3 regions of the Mesorhizobium erdmanii genome follow, and region 1 is predicted to be linked to each of the others. Evidence: riboswitches for the same ligand, from Rfam matches in the RefSeq annotation. Region 1 holds a riboswitch; each other region holds the start of a gene.
What was found. Region 1 has a riboswitch for thiamine pyrophosphate ahead of thiB (thiamine ABC transporter substrate binding subunit). Riboswitches for the same ligand answer to the same signal wherever they lie in the genome.
Positions count from the first base shown of each region.

Region 2: it holds a riboswitch for thiamine pyrophosphate, as region 1 does, so the genes downstream of both, thiC (phosphomethylpyrimidine synthase ThiC) here and thiB (thiamine ABC transporter substrate binding subunit) in region 1, are expected to answer to the same signal.
Region 3: it holds a riboswitch for thiamine pyrophosphate, as region 1 does, so the genes downstream of both, EB233_RS14905 (YkoF family thiamine/hydroxymethylpyrimidine-binding protein) here and thiB (thiamine ABC transporter substrate binding subunit) in region 1, are expected to answer to the same signal.

Region 1 is NZ_CP033361.1:1,366,292-1,371,842, reverse strand. Features, by position in the region: gene thiQ (thiamine ABC transporter ATP-binding protein) at 1-447, opposite strand, end outside; gene thiP (thiamine/thiamine pyrophosphate ABC transporter permease) at 440-2,065, opposite strand; gene thiB (thiamine ABC transporter substrate binding subunit) at 2,074-3,072, opposite strand; TPP riboswitch at 3,116-3,230, opposite strand; gene EB233_RS06545 (thiamine diphosphokinase) at 3,319-3,978, shown strand; gene EB233_RS06540 (ABC-F family ATP-binding cassette domain-containing protein) at 3,980-5,551, shown strand, end outside.
Region 2 is NZ_CP033361.1:6,428,907-6,434,457, reverse strand. Features, by position in the region: gene thiS (sulfur carrier protein ThiS) at 1-42, opposite strand, end outside; gene thiO (glycine oxidase ThiO) at 11-1,012, opposite strand; gene thiC (phosphomethylpyrimidine synthase ThiC) at 1,009-2,844, opposite strand; TPP riboswitch at 2,947-3,063, opposite strand; gene queE (7-carboxy-7-deazaguanine synthase QueE) at 3,347-4,072, opposite strand; gene queD (6-carboxytetrahydropterin synthase QueD) at 4,069-4,425, opposite strand; gene queC (7-cyano-7-deazaguanine synthase QueC) at 4,425-5,123, opposite strand.
Region 3 is NZ_CP033361.1:3,057,670-3,063,220, forward strand. Features, by position in the region: gene EB233_RS14890 (glycosyltransferase family 39 protein) at 1-818, shown strand, start outside; gene msrA (peptide-methionine (S)-S-oxide reductase MsrA) at 1,015-1,533, shown strand; gene EB233_RS14900 (hypothetical protein) at 1,663-1,965, opposite strand; TPP riboswitch at 2,160-2,273, shown strand; gene EB233_RS14905 (YkoF family thiamine/hydroxymethylpyrimidine-binding protein) at 2,264-2,872, shown strand; gene EB233_RS14910 (ABC transporter permease) at 2,910-3,728, shown strand; gene EB233_RS14915 (ABC transporter ATP-binding protein) at 3,725-4,492, shown strand; gene EB233_RS14920 (ABC transporter substrate-binding protein) at 4,485-5,501, shown strand.

The DNA.
Region 1 (5,551 bases):
AACGCGCTGGCGCTCGCCGCCGGAGAGTTCGCGCGGCAAGCGCTTTTCCTTGCCGGCAAGGCCCGTGCGGGCAAGCGCTCCGGCGATATCAGCGCGGTCGGCTTCGGTCAGCCGCAGCGATGGCGAGCGGCCGAGCCCGACATTCTGCTCGACGCAAAGATGGGCGAAAAGGTTGTTTTCCTGGAACACCATCGACACAGGCCGCGCAGCCGGCGGCGCGGCGCTCACATCCGCCCCACCGATCAACACATGGCCGGACCCTGGCGTCTCGAAGCCGGCCACCAGATTGAGCAGCGTCGACTTGCCCGAACCGCTCGGCCCCATGATGGCGGTGATTTCCGCTGCGGCGAATTGGACATCGAAGGCGAGTTGAACCTCGCCATAGCTGAACGAGACCTTGTCCAGCCGCACCGGAACGCCCCTCCTGCCCATCGCCCCGTCAGACATTGCGGGCCTTCTCCCTTCCCAGCCAGTCTGCGGCCAGCACCAATGCGAGGCAGACGAGGCCAAGCAACAGCGCCAGACCGGCAGCGTCCGCGGTGCGGTAGCTGCCCATGCGTGCCAGCAGAAGGTAGGGCAAGGTCTGCACGGAATCACTGCCGAACAGTGCGATGACGCCGAGATCGCCGAGCGACAACGCCATGGCGAAAGCGAAAGCGGTGGCGAGCGGACGGCGCAGGGAGGGCCAGTCGACCAGCCGCAGCCTGGCCCAGCCGGAAATGCCGAGCTGCGCGCAAAGCCGTTCGTGACGCTCGCTCGCTGCGTCATAGGCGGGACGGACGGCGCGCAGCGCGAACGGCATCGCCATGACGGCGTTGACGGTGACGACCATGACCGGGGCGATGGCAAAGACATCGCCGGCATGACGCAGCAGGAGGAACCAGCCGGCGCCGATGACGATGGGCGGCACGACCAGGACAAAGCCGGCGCCGGTATCGGTTGCATGTTCGAGCAGCGTCCTTGCGCCGGCACGGCGGCTCAGCGCCAGTGCCCGGCGCGCCATGGTCAGCGCCAGCGACAGCATCACCGAAAGCAACGCCGACAGGAAGGCGAGCACGGCACTCGTGAATGTCGCCTGGCGGACAGTGGCCTCGCCGGCAAGCCGGCCGAGATCGGCGCCCAGGCCGGCCGCCACGGTCGCGGCCATTGGCCCGACGACGAACAGCAGCGCCAGCACGATCAGCCCGGCGTTGAACACGGTTTCGGTACCGTTGACGGAGAGATAGCGGCGCGGTGCGACCGGCAGGTTGGTGTCGCCGACGACGTTGGCGCCGAGCCGCGTCAGCGCCAGCACCACGATGAAGGTCACGGCGATCTGCAGCATTGTCAGGGCGACCGCCCGCGCGGGATCGAAATCGAAGCGTAGCGCCTGGTAGATGCCGACCTCGAGCGTCGTCGCGGCCGGCCCGCCACCAAGCGTCAGCACGATGGTGAAGGAGGTGATGCAGAGCATGAAGACAAGCCCGGCGACGCCAGGCAGGGCGGCGCGCAGCGTCGGCCATTCGATCAACCGGAACGCCGGTGGCGCGGCCATGCCGAGCTGGCTTGCCAGCCGCCATTGGTCGGCGGGGATGGTCTGCAGCGCCTCGAGGAACAGCCTTGTTGCCAGCGGCAGGTTGAAGAAGACATGGGCCACGATAATGCCGGACAGGCCGTAAATGCCTGGCCAGCCCTGGCCGCCAATCGTGCTGAACAAGCCGGCGAAATAGCCTGCGCGGCCATAAAGCGCCAGGATGCCGAGAGCCGCGACGATCGCTGGCAGCGCCAGCGGCACGGCGAAGAGCCGCAGGATGGAGCCGCGGCCGAAGAAACGCGGATGCCGCGACAGGGCACGTGCGACGAAGAGTGCCGGGACGACCGAAAGCAGGGTCGACAGCGAGGCCTGCCAGAGCGTGAACCGGACGACTCGAAGGAGATAGGCATCGAAGGCCGCCCAGGCGCCCGAGAAGTCGTGGGCGCCCTCGACGAGCAGTCCGGCGAGCGCGCCGCCGATCAGCAATGTGATCGCGGCGAGCGCAATGACGCCGGCGGCGACGCGGGGATCGGTCGGACGCGCCGGCGCCATCGCTTCGTCTACTTGCTCATCACCGCCAGCCATTCATCCACCCAGGCCTTGCGGTTGGCCGCGACCTCCTCGGGGCTGAACACTAAGGTCTTGGTCGGCTTGACCAGTTTGTCGAAGGCCGGATTGAGAGGCTTGTCCGTCTTGCCGGCGGGGAACATCCAGTTGGTCTCCGGGATGGCATCCTGGAATTTCGGTCCGGTCATGAAGGCCATGAACTTTTCCGCCAGAGGATTCTTGGCTCCGGTAGTGGTGATGCCGGCGACCTCGATCTGCAGATACTCACCTTCTTCGAACGAAGCCGCCTGGTAACGCTCGGTATTCTCCGCGACCATATGGTAGGCCGGCGACGTCGTGTAGGACAGCACCATCGGCGCCTCGCCCTTGGTGAACAGGCCATAGGCCTCGCTCCAGCCCGGCGTCACGGTCAACACCTTGGATTTGAGCTTGGCCCAGGCTTCCGGTGCCTTGTCGCCATAGACCGACTTCACCCACAACAGCAGGCCGAGGCCCGGCGTCGAGGTGCGCGGATCCTGGATGACGATCTTGTCGTCGGCAGTGCCTTCGACCAGTTCCTTCAGGCTTTTCGGTGGGGTCTTCAGCTTCTGCGTGTCGTAGACAACCGCGAAATAGCCATAGTCGAAGGGAACAAAGACGTCGTCGGTCCAGCCGCCCGGCACGCTGACATCGCTCACCGCGCCATGCGGGGCGAACAACCCGCTAGCCTTGGCATCGGCGGTAAGATTGGTGTCGAGGCCGAGCACGATATCGGCCTTGGTCGACGCGCCTTCGAGCTTGACGCGGTTGAGCAGGGCGACACCATCGGCGACCGAGACGAACTCGACGTCGCAGCCGCATTCGGCCTCGAATTCCTTCTTCACCACGGGACCTGGACCCCAGTCGGCTGTGAAACTCTCATAGGTGTAGACGGTGAGCTTGTCCTTGGCCAAGGCCGGCCCGGACAGCGCCATGATCATGGCGGAAACAAGAGAGTATAAAAGCGTGCGCATCGGCGCCTCCTTCGTTCGAATTGAAAGGAATTGAGGCGTCGGACTGTCCGAAACGTCTAATCCCTCCGCCGGTACAAACCGGATCAGGTTCAGCGGGTTGGCGAGATTGCCTCTCAGCCGGTCCGCGAAGATTGCGTCCGGCACCCCGTTAGAGCGTTTCGACACATAGGCCGGGTCGGCGAACCACGCAAGTGGCAGTTTGCCGGCCTTCCGTTTCCGCGGCCGGGCTGGTACAGGCCACCGGATATGAGCACATTCACGATCCTGCTTGGCGGCGATCTCATCCGCACGCCCCGGCTCGACCGCCAGGTCGAAGGCTCGCGCGTCATCGCCGCGGACGCCGGCATCGGCCATGCCCGGCTGCTCGGCCTTGTGCCTGAACTGTGGGTGGGCGATTTCGATTCGGTCCCGGCCGATCTGCCCGCCGACCTCGCTTCGGTGCCTCGCCAGACCTTCCCGGCGGAGAAGGACAAGACCGACGGCGAACTGGCGATCGCCGCCGCGCTGGAGCGCGGCGCGACCCGCCTTGTGCTGGCCGGCGCGTTCGGCGGCAAGCGCGCCGACCACGCTTTCCTGCATCTGGCGCTCGCCCTGCGCCTGGCCGAGGCCGGAACGGAGGTGCTGCTGACCAGCGGTGCCCAGGAAGGTGTCCCCTTGCTGTTGGGAAAGGCCGGCTTCGATTATGCCGACGGCACGCTGTTTTCGATCCTCGGCTTTTCCGAACTTGCCGGCCTGACCGTCACCGGCGCCAAATGGCCGCTCAACCAGGTCGAGGTCGCCTTCGGCTCGTCGCTGACCATTTCCAACGAGGTCAAGTTCGACAAGACCGGCCGCCGACTCGAAATCGCGCTCGGCCACGGCCGCGCGCTGCTGCTCGCCCATCCCCATCCCTTGCCCGAAAGCTGACATGGCCCCGCCCCTCCTCAATCTCGACGGGATAAGACTGACGTTCGGCGGCACGCCGCTGCTCGATGGCGCCGCCTTGACCGCTTCGACCGGCGACAAGATCGCCCTGGTGGGCCGCAACGGTTCGGGCAAGTCGACGCTGCTCAAGATCGCCGCCGGCCTGATCGAGCCGCAGGATGGCGAGGTCTTCCGCCAGCCCTCGGCGACCGTCCGCTATCTGCCGCAAATGCCAGACATGGAAGGATTCGCCACGGTGCGTGCCTATGTCGAGGCCGGGCTTGGCCCCGCCGACGACCCCTACCGCGCCAGCTATCTGATGGAGCATCTCGGCCTGACGGGTGACGAGCGGCCGGGCGACCTGTCCGGCGGTGAGGCAAGGCGCGCCGCCCTTGCCCGCGTCATGGCGCCCGAGCCCGACATTCTGCTTCTTGATGAGCCGACCAATCATCTCGATCTTTCGGTTATCGAATGGCTGGAAGAGGAGCTTGTCCGCACCTCCTCGGCGCTGATCGTGATTTCGCACGACCGCCGTTTTCTCGAACGCGTGTCGCGGGCCACCGTCTGGCTCGATCGCGGCCAGACCCGCAGGCTGGACAAGGGTTTTGGTCATTTCGAGGAATGGCGCGACCTGGTGCTGGAAGAAGAAGAGCGCGAGCAGCACAAGCTCGGCCGCCAGATCGTGCGCGAAGAGCACTGGCTGCGCTATGGCGTGACGGCGCGGCGCAAGCGCAACATGCGCCGGTTGGGCGAATTGCAGACCATGCGCCAGCGTTTTCGCGGCCACCGCGGCGCCGAAGGCACCGCGACCATGGTGGCGAGCGACGCCGCCGAATCCGGCAAGCTGGTGATCGAGGCGAAGAACATCGAGAAGAGCTTTGGCGATCTCACCGTGGTCAAGGGCTTCTCAACCCGCATCCAGCGCGGCGACCGCGTCGGCCTCGTCGGGCCGAACGGCGCCGGCAAGACGACGCTTTTGAAGATGCTGATCGGCGAACTGGCGCCAGATGCCGGCTCGGTTCGGCTCGGCACCAATCTGGAGATCGCCACGCTCGATCAGAAGCGCGAGGCCGTCGACCCGCAGGAGACCCTGGCGCAGTATCTGACCGACGGGCGCGGCGAGAACCTCGTCATCAATGGCGAGCAGCGCCATGTCGTCTCCTACATGAAGGATTTCCTGTTCAAGCCGGAGCAGGCGCGCACGCCGGTGCGCGAGCTTTCCGGTGGCGAGCGGGCACGGCTGATCCTGGCGCGCGTGCTGGCCCGGCCGGCGAACCTGCTGGTGCTCGATGAGCCGACCAACGATCTCGACATGGAGACGCTGGAGCTTCTGCAGGAGCTGGTCGCCGGTTTTGCCGGCACCGTCATCCTGGTCAGCCACGACCGCGATTTTCTCGACCGCACGGTCACAAGCATCATCGCGCCGGACGGCGGCGGTCGCTGGGTCGAATATGCCGGTGGCTATTCCGATATGCTGGCGCAGCGCGGTGGCACCAGGCTCGACGACCGCAAGGCACGCGCCAGGGCCGAGGCCAGCGATGCGCCGGCGGCGGGCAAGAGTGAACCGGCAGCGGCG
Region 2 (5,551 bases), 1.5 Mb from region 1:
GGCGGCAATCTCATGCGCTTCGCCGTTGACCATCAGATTCATGTGCAAACTCCGCGGGTTTGTCGTGACCGAAGACAAGCTCGGCCGCCTGGCGCGCCATGGCTGGGGCGAGCAGAAAGCCATGGCGATAGAGGCCGTTGATCGCGACCGTGTTTCCGAGTGCCTCGATACGCGGCAGGTTGTCGGGAAAGGCGGGACGAACGCCGACACCAGCCTCGACGATCTCAGCTTCGGCGAATGCCGGGTGCAGCGCGCAGGCGGCGCTGAGCAACTCCATCATTGAACGCGCCGTGACCCGTCCGGTGGACTGGCTTTCGATCATCGTCGCACCGACCATGAAATTGTGGTAGGTGCGCGGCACCACGTAGAGCGGAAAGCGCGGATGCAGCAGCCTGACCGGGCGTGACAGCGAGACATCAAGCGTGCGCAGGATCAGCATTTCGCCGCGAATGCCGCGCAGCCTGTCATCGACGGCGGCCATTCCCGTGCAGTCGATCTGACGATCGAAGCCGGAAACATGCCGGGCGTCGGTGCCGAAGTGGAATTCGACACCCATGGCTGCAAGCTTGTCATGAAGTGCCGCCATCGCCTGGCGCGGGTCGAGATGAGCCTCATCGGGGAACAGCAACCCGCGCCGGAAGCGGCCTGCGAGGTCGGGCTCCAGGATCGCAATTTCGTCTTCATCGACACGCCGATGCCCTGACGTGCGACTGGCGAACCGGTCAAGCTCACCGGCATCACGCGGCGCGGCCACGACCAGCGTTCCGGCCCGTGTCACCTGACCCGGCAGTACCGCATCCCACCAGCCGGCGGCATCGCGTCCGAGATCCAGCACCGGCTGCTCGGCGCTTTCGCGTTCGCACCATGGCGCCAGCATGCCGCCGGCGAACCACGACGCATTGCCGTCAAGGCCAGGCCTTGTCTCGGCAACGGTTACAGCCGCGCCGCGTGTGGCGAACTCGAAGGCCGCGGTGAGGCCGGCGACCCCGGCCCCTTTGACCAGCACCCTCATGACGGCTCATGCGCCTCCGGCACCAGCGGTGCGCCGGTCTCGTCCGCCGGCACGTAGAGATCGCCGCCCCCGCGGTATTTCGCCGCCATCGCCGCCATGCCCTCTTTCTGTGCCTCGGCGCGAATGTCGTGGGAAATGCGCATGGAGCAGAATTTCGGTCCGCACATCGAGCAGAAATGTGCCACCTTATGCGCCTCCTTGGGCAAGGTCTGGTCGTGGAAGGACCGCGCGGTTTCGGGATCGAGCGACAGGTTGAACTGGTCCTCCCAGCGGAACTCGAAGCGCGCGCACGAAAGGGCATCATCCCTGACTTTCGCCGCCGGATGCCCCTTCGCCAGGTCGGCGGCATGGGCCGCGATCTTGTAGGTGATCACGCCGGTCTTGACGTCATTGCGGTCCGGAAGGCCGAGATGCTCCTTCGGCGTGACGTAGCAGAGCATGGCCGTGCCGAACCAGCCGATCATGGCGGCGCCGATGCCGGAGGTGATGTGGTCATAGCCCGGCGCTATGTCCGTCGTCAGCGGCCCCAGCGTGTAGAACGGCGCCTCGCCGCAGACAGCGAGCTGCTTGTCCATGTTCTGCTTGATCTTGTGCATAGGCACGTGGCCAGGGCCTTCGATCATCACTTGGCAATCTTTGGCCCAGGCGATCTTCGTCAATTCACCGAGCGTTTCCAGTTCGGCGAATTGCGCCGCGTCGTTGGCGTCGGCGATGGAGCCCGGACGAAGACCGTCGCCGAGCGAAAAGGACACGTCATAGGCGCGGCAGATGTCACAGATTTCCGCGAAATGCTCATAGAGGAAGCTTTCCCGGTGATGGTGCAGGCACCATTTGGCCATGATCGAGCCGCCGCGCGAGACGATGCCCGTGACTCGGTCAACGGTCAGCGGGATAAAGTGCAGCCGCACGCCGGCATGGATGGTGAAATAGTCGACGCCCTGTTCGGCCTGTTCGATCAGCGTGTCGCGGTACACCTCCCAACTCAGATCCTCGGCGATGCCGTTGACCTTTTCGAGCGCCTGATAGAGCGGCACCGTGCCGATCGGCACCGGCGAGTTGCGCACGATCCATTCGCGGATGTTGTGGATGTTGCGGCCGGTCGACAGGTCCATCACCGTATCGGCGCCCCAACGGATCGCCCAGACCATCTTTTCCACTTCCTCGGCCATCGACGAGGTGACCGCCGAGTTGCCGATATTGGCGTTGATCTTCACCAGGAAATTGCGGCCGATGATCATCGGCTCGCTCTCGGGATGATTGATGTTGGCGGGAATGATCGCGCGCCCGCGCGCCACCTCCTCGCGCACGAATTCCGGCGTGACAAAGTCGGGGATCGCCGCGCCGAAGGCTTCGCCGTCGCGCTCGATCTTGCCGCGCAGGATCTCGCGGCCGAGATTCTCGCGGATGGCGACGAACTCCATTTCTGGCGTGATGATGCCGGCGCGCGCATAGGCAAGCTGGGTCACGGCCTTGCCCGATTTGGCCTTCAGCGGCCGGTTACGGATTGGAAACTCCGGCGTCAGGCGTTCGCCCGTGACAAATCCATTGTCTTCGGGTCGGACATGGCGCCCGTCATAGGCTTCGACATCGCCGCGCGACACGATCCATTCGCGGCGAAGCCGGGCAAGGCCGGTTTCGATGCTGGTTTCGACAGTCGGGTCGGTATAGGGGCCTGAGGGATCGTAGACGGTGACGGGCGGCTCGCCGGCCGTCGGATGGACGGAGATCTCGCGCATCGGCACCCTGATCTGCGGGTGGATGGCACCGGGCTTGTGGATTTTCCGCGAGGCGGGCAATGGTCCCGTCGAGACGGCGGGGGTGAAGGCATTCATCTTGAGGCTCCTTTGCTCATGCATTGGAGACCCAGTTCTGTGCCGGAAGGATGAAAAGACGCTTCTGTTGACCTGCCGAAACAGGACCTCGGGCGTAAACTCCCGTAAGCGCTTGCACCGTCCCTACGCCAGTATGAACTGGATCAGGTTCAACGGGTCACTGCGCCGCGAAAGCAAGCAGTATCTCAGCCCCTTGCCGGGACTCCCCTGGTGAATGCCTCAAGTTTGAACGGGCCGGCGCTATTTTGTCAAGCGCATTCGGCCCGCAGCGGTGATCGGGGCGACCAAACAAACCCAGCGGAAAAGCATGGTAGTATCGAGAGCAAGTCACGCTCCAGAGGAGCGGTGAAGCGCCCCCAATAAGGCGAGCCCTCATGCGGATTCGGTGCCTTTTCCAGCACGGTGTTTTCGGGGCTTTCCGGAACGACGCTGCTGCCGCCCAGTTGGGTGAGATTGCTATAGATGTCTGGCTTGCTCGTCGTCGGCAATCCTTCCCCTTCGGCTAGACGCCCCAGAGCAGAACATGAAGCTGCGGCAGTACACGCGCCTCGAACCACCTGTCACGGGTCACCTTTTCAACCAGCCATTCCATGCGCCTCATCACACCGGCAAAGTCGATGAAACCGTCTTCGTTGCCGGGACGCGGCGGCGTGTGATTGCCGGGCTGCAGATAGACGGGTAATTGGGGGTAGCGCGCCGCGGCGTCTTTGGCATAGGCATAGTCATCTTCGTCGAAGACGACAAGCTTGAGCGCCATCTGCGGCTTAGCCTGCGCCGCCTCTAAGCAGGCGTCGAACGCGGCCCAATCTGTCGTCATTTCACTTGAGGGCGGCTTGGGGCTGAGTACCAGCACGTCGAGATCCGCGAACCATTGCTTAGACACCGAACCTTGGCTTTCCAATGCAAAACGGTAGCCCTCACCATGCCCGCGGTCGATCAAGTGGCCAAGCGGCTGGATGGCCGGATTGCCGCCCGATAGCGATACCATCACGGGCTGACCGCCGGAAAGTGCAATGACCTTTTGCCAAACCGCGTCGGGAGTCATCATCTCCCAATCATGGCGGAAGCGACGGTCCACCGCATGCAGGCTGTCGCACCAGGAACAGCGATAATCGCACCCGCCGGTTCTTACGAACACCGTCGGCAAGCCGATCAGCACGCCTTCGCCCTGAATGGTCGGCCCAAAAATCTCGCTCACCCGGATTCCGGGATGCAACGCGCAAGTCATGGCCGGTATTCCGCCCAGGTTTTCGGCGTCTCGCTCACCCGCACGGCGGAGGTTTCGGGTAGCCGCACCTTGCACCAGTCGTAAAAGTGCCTGGCCAGGTATTCCGCTGTGGCATGGTCATGCCCCAGCACGTCGTTAAGATGCCGATGGTCGAAGGTCCCATCGATGTAGTGCTTGAACGCCGCCAGATCTTGGTAGTCGCGCACAAAGCCGTGTTCGTCCAGTTCGCCACCCGAAAGCTCCACTACAACGATGTAGTTGTGGCCGTGCAGACGTGCGCACTGATGACCTGGTGGCAAGGAGGTGAGCTGATGCGAGGCCGAGAAGTGGAACTCTTTGGTAATGCGGAACATTACGCGCTCCTTGTCTGGATAGCGTGGAGCCAGAAGTCTGCGTCCTCATAATCTGTCGGGTCGGTGATGCCGGCCAGATCGAATGCTTCGCGCCGTTCGACGCATGTCCCGCAGCGACCGCAATGACGTGCACCGCCCTTGTAGCAGGACCACGTCGCCTCGAACGGTGTGGCGTACTTTGCCCCCTCGCTGACGATGTCGGCCTTCGAGATATTCACATACGGAGCGTACAGGCAGATATCGGCGTAGCCTGCGAGCGCATGGTTCTGCATCGTCTGAAAGGCGTCGATAAAAGCGGGCCGGCAATCGGGATAGATGAAATGATCTCCGCCGTGGACGGCAGTGGCCACCGCATCGGCCTTCTGCGCGGCGGCAACCCCGAAGGCGATGGCCAGCATGATAGCGTTCCTATTCGGCACCACCGTGATCCTCATGGAGTCTTCGGCATAGTGCCCGTCGGGCACGTCCACATTGTCAGTCAGCGCCGAGCCGCTCAGGTTCCGGCCAACATCGCGGATATCGACGATCTGGTGCGGAACACCCAGCCGTTTGGCGCAGATGGCGGCAAAGCCGAGTTCCTTTTTGTGCCTCTGGCCGTAATCGAACGAAAGCAGGCCAATGAGTTTCTGCTCGGTCGCCACCTTGTGAGCGAGCGAAACAGAGTCCAATCCGCCGGAGCAGATGACGAGGGCATTCATGGTTTGAGTCCTTGTTTTGACCGGGTAAGGCTGCGACCGGAGATTTCTCTGCGTTCCCACTACCCCACCGAGCCGGTTTTGTGAATGAGGTGGACCCGATTGAGCGCACGTACCTTGTTGTCAGGGTCCCCAAGATGACTTTGCACGCGACTTGTCGCGCATGTTCGACCGCTGAGGCGCTGAGTCCGCCACTGCGTATGTATGCGTATAGACGATGCAGAAGTCACTGCCGTGGCGCAGCAGCATTCCCGACACACCTTCGGCTTGTCCGGTTTGCTCCAGAACTTGACGTCCCGAGTTCGGCGATAACGCAAGGGTCGACCGGCAGTCCAGTGAAAGGCTTCTGCCGCGCGCTGGTCTGCGCATAGATCGCCTCGATCCGCCGCGCCTCGTCATTGGTCAGAGCGGGGAAAGGCGGCGGTGCGAGC
Region 3 (5,551 bases), 1.7 Mb from region 1:
ATTTTGCCGACCGCGACCAATGGGTGATGGAGCACCGTGCGCGCCTTTATTATATCGGCGTTCAGCTGGCTGGCCTTTCCGGCTTTCTTCTGGTGTTGGCGATATCTGGATTGCTGCGCCGCTCACCCGCGCCGGATAAGCCTGTCGAACACGGTACGCTCGTCTATCTCGCGTGGATGGGGCTTGGACCAGCGATCCTCATCATGGTGGCTTCGCCGTTCACCGGTACCGGCGAAGCCTGGGGCGCGCCGATGTACAATCTTGTCGGTGTCGTGGTTCTCGCCCTCGTGGGCCATCGGCTTGGCACCCTCGAAATGCGAAGGCTGGCGATTTGCGCGCTGATCTGCATTGTCGGCACGTCCGGTGCCTATGCGGCGATGCGTTGGACGAACTGCAATTTGTGGGGGCACATGGAGCCAGTCTGCTGGCCTGCGCGACCGATCTCGGATGAGGCTGAAGCCGTCTGGCATTCGGCATCGCCCGGTCGGCTCGACATCGTTGGCGGGGATCCGGATCTGGCCATGCTTGCTGGCCTCAATGCCTATGACAAGCCGTCGATCTTCACTGACCTCGATATGCGGTTCGCGCCCTGGATCACAAGACAGCGATTGCGTGACCACGGCATGCTGATGGTTTGGCCAGGCCGTGACGTGCCGTCGGGGCTGCAGGCATGGCTGCATGACATCCCGGTCAAGACTGTTCTTTTCAGCTGGTCGCTCAAGGCGCCGCCTGTGGCCATAAGTTTTGCCGCCATTCCGCCTGGCACGCGCAACCTGCCGGTCGCCGTCGACAGCCGGACCCGGCATCTGCGCGGCTGAGGTCAGCGGCGGTTCGCTGCCGTTCCGCGTCGTGATATTATGGCCGCACGCACTCTGCCGGGTGTCGCCTCCATTCCAGACGGCTGGACGAAGCCGCAGACAATGCCCATTTATGGGCTACCAAATTTGTTGTTGTGCAATTCAGGCCGGAAATCGCTAACGTTTTCCCGTGAATTGCTCTTTGAGGAGAGGTGACATGGCGACTTCGACCGAACGCGCAGTGCTTGCCGGCGGCTGCTTCTGGGGCATGCAGGACCTGATACGGCGCTATCCCGGCGTCACTTCCACCCGTGTCGGCTACAGCGGCGGTGATGTACCCAACGCCACTTACCGCAACCACGGCACCCATGCCGAAGCCATCGAGATCAATTTCGATCCAGCGGTGATCAGCTATCGCACGCTGCTGGAGCGCTTTTTCCAGATCCATGATCCGACGACGCGCAATCGCCAAGGCAACGATGTCGGGATGAGCTACCGTTCGGCGATCTACTACACCAGCGACGAGCAGAAGCACGTTGCCGAAGACACTATCGCCGATGTCGATGCATCCGGCCTGTGGCCCGGCAAGGTCGTCACCGAGGTGGCCCCGGCAGGTGCCTTCTGGGAGGCGGAGCCCGAGCATCAGGATTATCTGGAGAAATATCCCAACGGGTACACCTGCCATTTCGTCAGGCCGGGCTGGAAGTTGCCGGTTCGTGAGAAGGCAGCGTCCTGACGGTTTGGCGATAACATCGCGATCGTCGATCCGGTCTGTGCACCCTCTTCGCGACCCATGGAGTGATTGCGGGGAATGATTTTCGAAAGCCGCCGGGTGTCCGGCGGCTTTCCGATTTTGATCAATAGATTACTTGCCGCAGTTTTTGTCGTTCACGGTTGGCGCCGTCGCATTGCCGTTGGCATCGGACTGCGCGCCTTGCGGGCTGGTCGGGCAATTCTTGTCCGCATTGGAGTTCATGTCGGTCGGTGCGGTGGTCGTGCTGTTGGTTGTTGCCGGATCGACCGGATTGGGCGAAGCTGGCGTACTCGGGTCTACGGTGACCGATTTGCCGCTGCCGGACGATCCATCCGTGCCGGCTGCAGTCTGCGCCATCGCGGACGTGGCCAGAGCAACGGTAAACGCCGAAGCTGCGAGGATTTTCATGAACATGGTTCTGTCTCCATTTCTGTGAACTCGTCGCCTTGCGACTGGTGGGACAACCTCGCGGATTGGCGAAGGTTCCCGATAAAAGTCACTTGGGAGGACCTCCTCGCGTCCATCTGGTGACCAGGCCTGGTGCAACGCTTTTGGCGCAGTGCGTTGAAAAAACGTCTTTCCCTTCAGTTCGAATGGTGCTTTAACGCGCCCATCCACAGGGGTGCTCCGTACGGTCGGGGCTGAGACGGGGGCGGCAAGCCCACGGACCCTAGAAGCTGATCTGGGTAATACCAGCGGAGCGAGGCGGGCGATGTTTTCAGGCGCACAGATTTCCCTATATCCCATGGCCGACGATTTCGTCGGCGTTATCCTGGGCGCGCTCGGCGCGCTCGATCCCTATCGGGACAGGCTGAGGATCGAGACCGACGACATCTCGACCTTGCTGGTCGGGCCACCGGAAGTGTTGTTCCCGGCGCTGCGCGATCTGTTCGTGGCGGCGGCGCGGAGCGGCAAGCATTGTGTGCTGTCGGCCGCCATTTCGCGCGGCTGTCCAGGTGAGCCGGATGATCCGATCTGCCGCTCCGACGCATTTGGCGGACCTGTCGGGCCGCTCGGCCCACGCAAGGAAGCCGCCATCAGCGCCGTGCGCAATGCTGCTGCCACCGGCCAGCCGGCGGCGGCGCAGTTCTCGCTCTACGTGATGGGCACAGGCGACCACATGGACGAGATCTATGGCTGTATCGATTTCCTGAAACAATCCGGCGTCTATGATCGCTCCAAGAACTTCTGCACCAAACTGCGGGGCGATACGGGCGCGATCTTTTCGGCGCTGAACGAGGCTTTCTGCCGCTTCGGGCCGGGCGCCGGCCACGTAACCCTCGACGTCACGGTTTCGGCCAACAGCCCGTCGGCTGTCTGAGCCTACCGCGCTTGCGCGCGACCCCTCGTCAAAGGTTATGCCCGTGGTCTCACCAGTCGCGCCGCGCCCGCTCTCGGCTTCCCTTGCCAAGGCAATACCCGCCATCATCTCGGTCGGGTTGCTCGCCGTGGCGTGGCAACTCTACGCTACCTATTCCGGCATCAAGCCGACGATTCTGCCGGCACCCTCACGCGTCCTCGAACAGGCGATGCTCAATCGTGACGCGCTGATCGACAACGCCGTTCCCACCATCCGCGCCACGCTGGCCGGCTTTGCCTGCTCGCTCGCCGCCGCCTTCGCGCTGTCGATGCTGGTCGACTTTTTCCAGCCGATGCGGCGCGCGCTGTTTCCCGTCTTCATCGTCAGCCAGACCTTGCCGCTGGTGGCGATAGCGCCGCTGGTGGTGCTGTGGTTCGGTTTCGGGCTGGCCCCGAAGATCATGTTGGTGGCGCTGGTCACCTTCTTCCCGATGCTGGTGGCTTTGGTGCAGGGCTACGAGGCGACCGAGGTTGAGATCAGCCAGATGCTGCGCGCCATGGGGGCAGGGCGCTGGCGAGTCTTTGTGGTGGCGCGCCTGCCTTCGGCGCTGCCCTATTTCTTCGCCGGCCTCAGAATCTCCATCACCTATGCCGTGGTCGGCGCCATCTTTGCCGAATATGCCGGCGCCGCGAAGGGGCTGGGTATCTACATGCTCAACGCCAAGAACAATTTCCGCCCCGATCTGGTGCTGGCCGCCGTCGGTGTCAGCGCCGCGCTGACGCTTATCCTGTTTGGGCTGACCGTGCTCTTGCAGCGCCTCGCCATGCCCTGGGAGCGGGCCGGCCAGCAGCGCGCGGGAAAGGTGCCGCGGCAATGAGGCGGCTCGAATTGCGACATGTGCGCAAGGCGTTTGACGGGCTCGACGTGCTCGCGGACATTTCGCTTAGCGTCGGTGCCGGCGAATTCGTCTCGATCCTGGGACCTTCGGGTGCCGGCAAGTCGACGCTGTTCCAGCTTCTGACCGGCGCCGAGCATGGCGAAGGCGAGATGTTTTTCGACGGCGCGCCGCTCGACGATCATGGCAGGCATTTTGCCTTCATGCCGCAGCGCGACGCACTGATGCCGTGGCGGCGCATCCTCGATAACACGACGCTCGGGCTCGAGGTGCAAGGCGTTAAACGCAAGGCCGCGCGGGCGCGCGTCGCGTCGCTGTTCGCCGAGTTCGGGCTTGCCGGTTTCGAGCGGCATTTTCCGGCGCAACTCTCGGGCGGCATGCGCCAGCGCGCGGCACTTTTGCGCACGGTGGTGCAGGAGCGCGACATGCTTTTGCTCGACGAGCCGTTCGGCGCTCTCGACGCGCTGACACGCGCGGCCATGCAGCGCTGGCTCGAGCAGATGTGGCGGCACCATCGCTGGACGGCGCTGCTGATCACACATGATGTGCGCGAGGCCGTGTTCCTGTCCGATCGCATCTATGTGTTGTCGGCGCACCCGGCTCGTGTGGTGCGTGAAATCAGGGTGCCGTTGCCCCGCCCGCGCGATCCGGCAGGCGCCGCCGCGCAACAGGCCGGCGCACTCGAAGCCGAGATCCTCGACATTCTGCTCAACCCTCAACCATTCAAAGGACACGACCATGATTGACTTGACGCGTCGACAAGCCCTGCTGCTCGCCCTTGCCAGCAGTCTTCCGCTCATCGCCGGATCTAGCCGCTCCTTCGCGGCAACGCAAAAGGTCTCCGTCGCGCTGGACTGGACGGTCAACACCAACCACATCGGGCTCTTCGTCGCCCGCGACAAGGGGTTTTATCACGAGGCTGGCCTCGACGTCGACATTCTACCCTACAGCGACACCGGCGCCGGTACGCTGGTCGCCAACCGCGTTGCCGACTTCGGCATCAACGGCACGATCAGCCTGTTCACCCAGAAGACCGCCGGTGCCGACCTGAAGGCCGTCTATGCCGTGGTGCAGTCCGAAACCGGCCGCGTGGTCTTCAACGCGGCGCGCAGCGAGATCAGGAGCCCGAAGAATCTCGACGGCCTGATCTATGGCGGTTTTGGCAGCGCCTGGGAAAACGCGCTGATCTCGACCATCATCCGACATGACGGCGGCAAGGGCAATTTCGAAACGGTGACGCTCGGCACCTCCGCCTATGAAGCGCTGGCCAACGGCTCAGTCGACTTCACGCTCGAGGTCTCGACCTGGGAGGGCATCGAGGCCGAGCTCAAGGGTGTCAAGCAACGCAGCTTCGTCTATGCCGATTATGGCGTGCCTGACGAGCACACGACGCTGATCTCGTCGAGCGAAGCCTATCTCCAGGCAAATCCGGCGCTGGCGTCGGCCTTCGTCCAGGCAACGCGGCGCGGTTATCAGTTCGCGGTCGATCATCCCGGGGAAGCCGCCGCGCTGCTGATCGCCGCCAACAAGGATGCCCTGACCAATCCGGCATTGATCGAGGCGTCGCTGAAGTCGCTGATCGACGGCCACTATCTGCGCGCAAAAGACGGCGCTCTCGGCACGATGGATCCAGCCAAGATGGACGCGATCGGCGACTATCTCTTCACGGCGGGAATTCTGCGCGATGGCGATGGTAAAATTCTGGCACAGCGCCCTGATTTCGCGAAGTATTTCAGCAATTCGGCTCTGGGCTAGGAGGCTTCGAAACATGCCGAGGCGGATTCCGGTAGCATCGTTTCGATCTT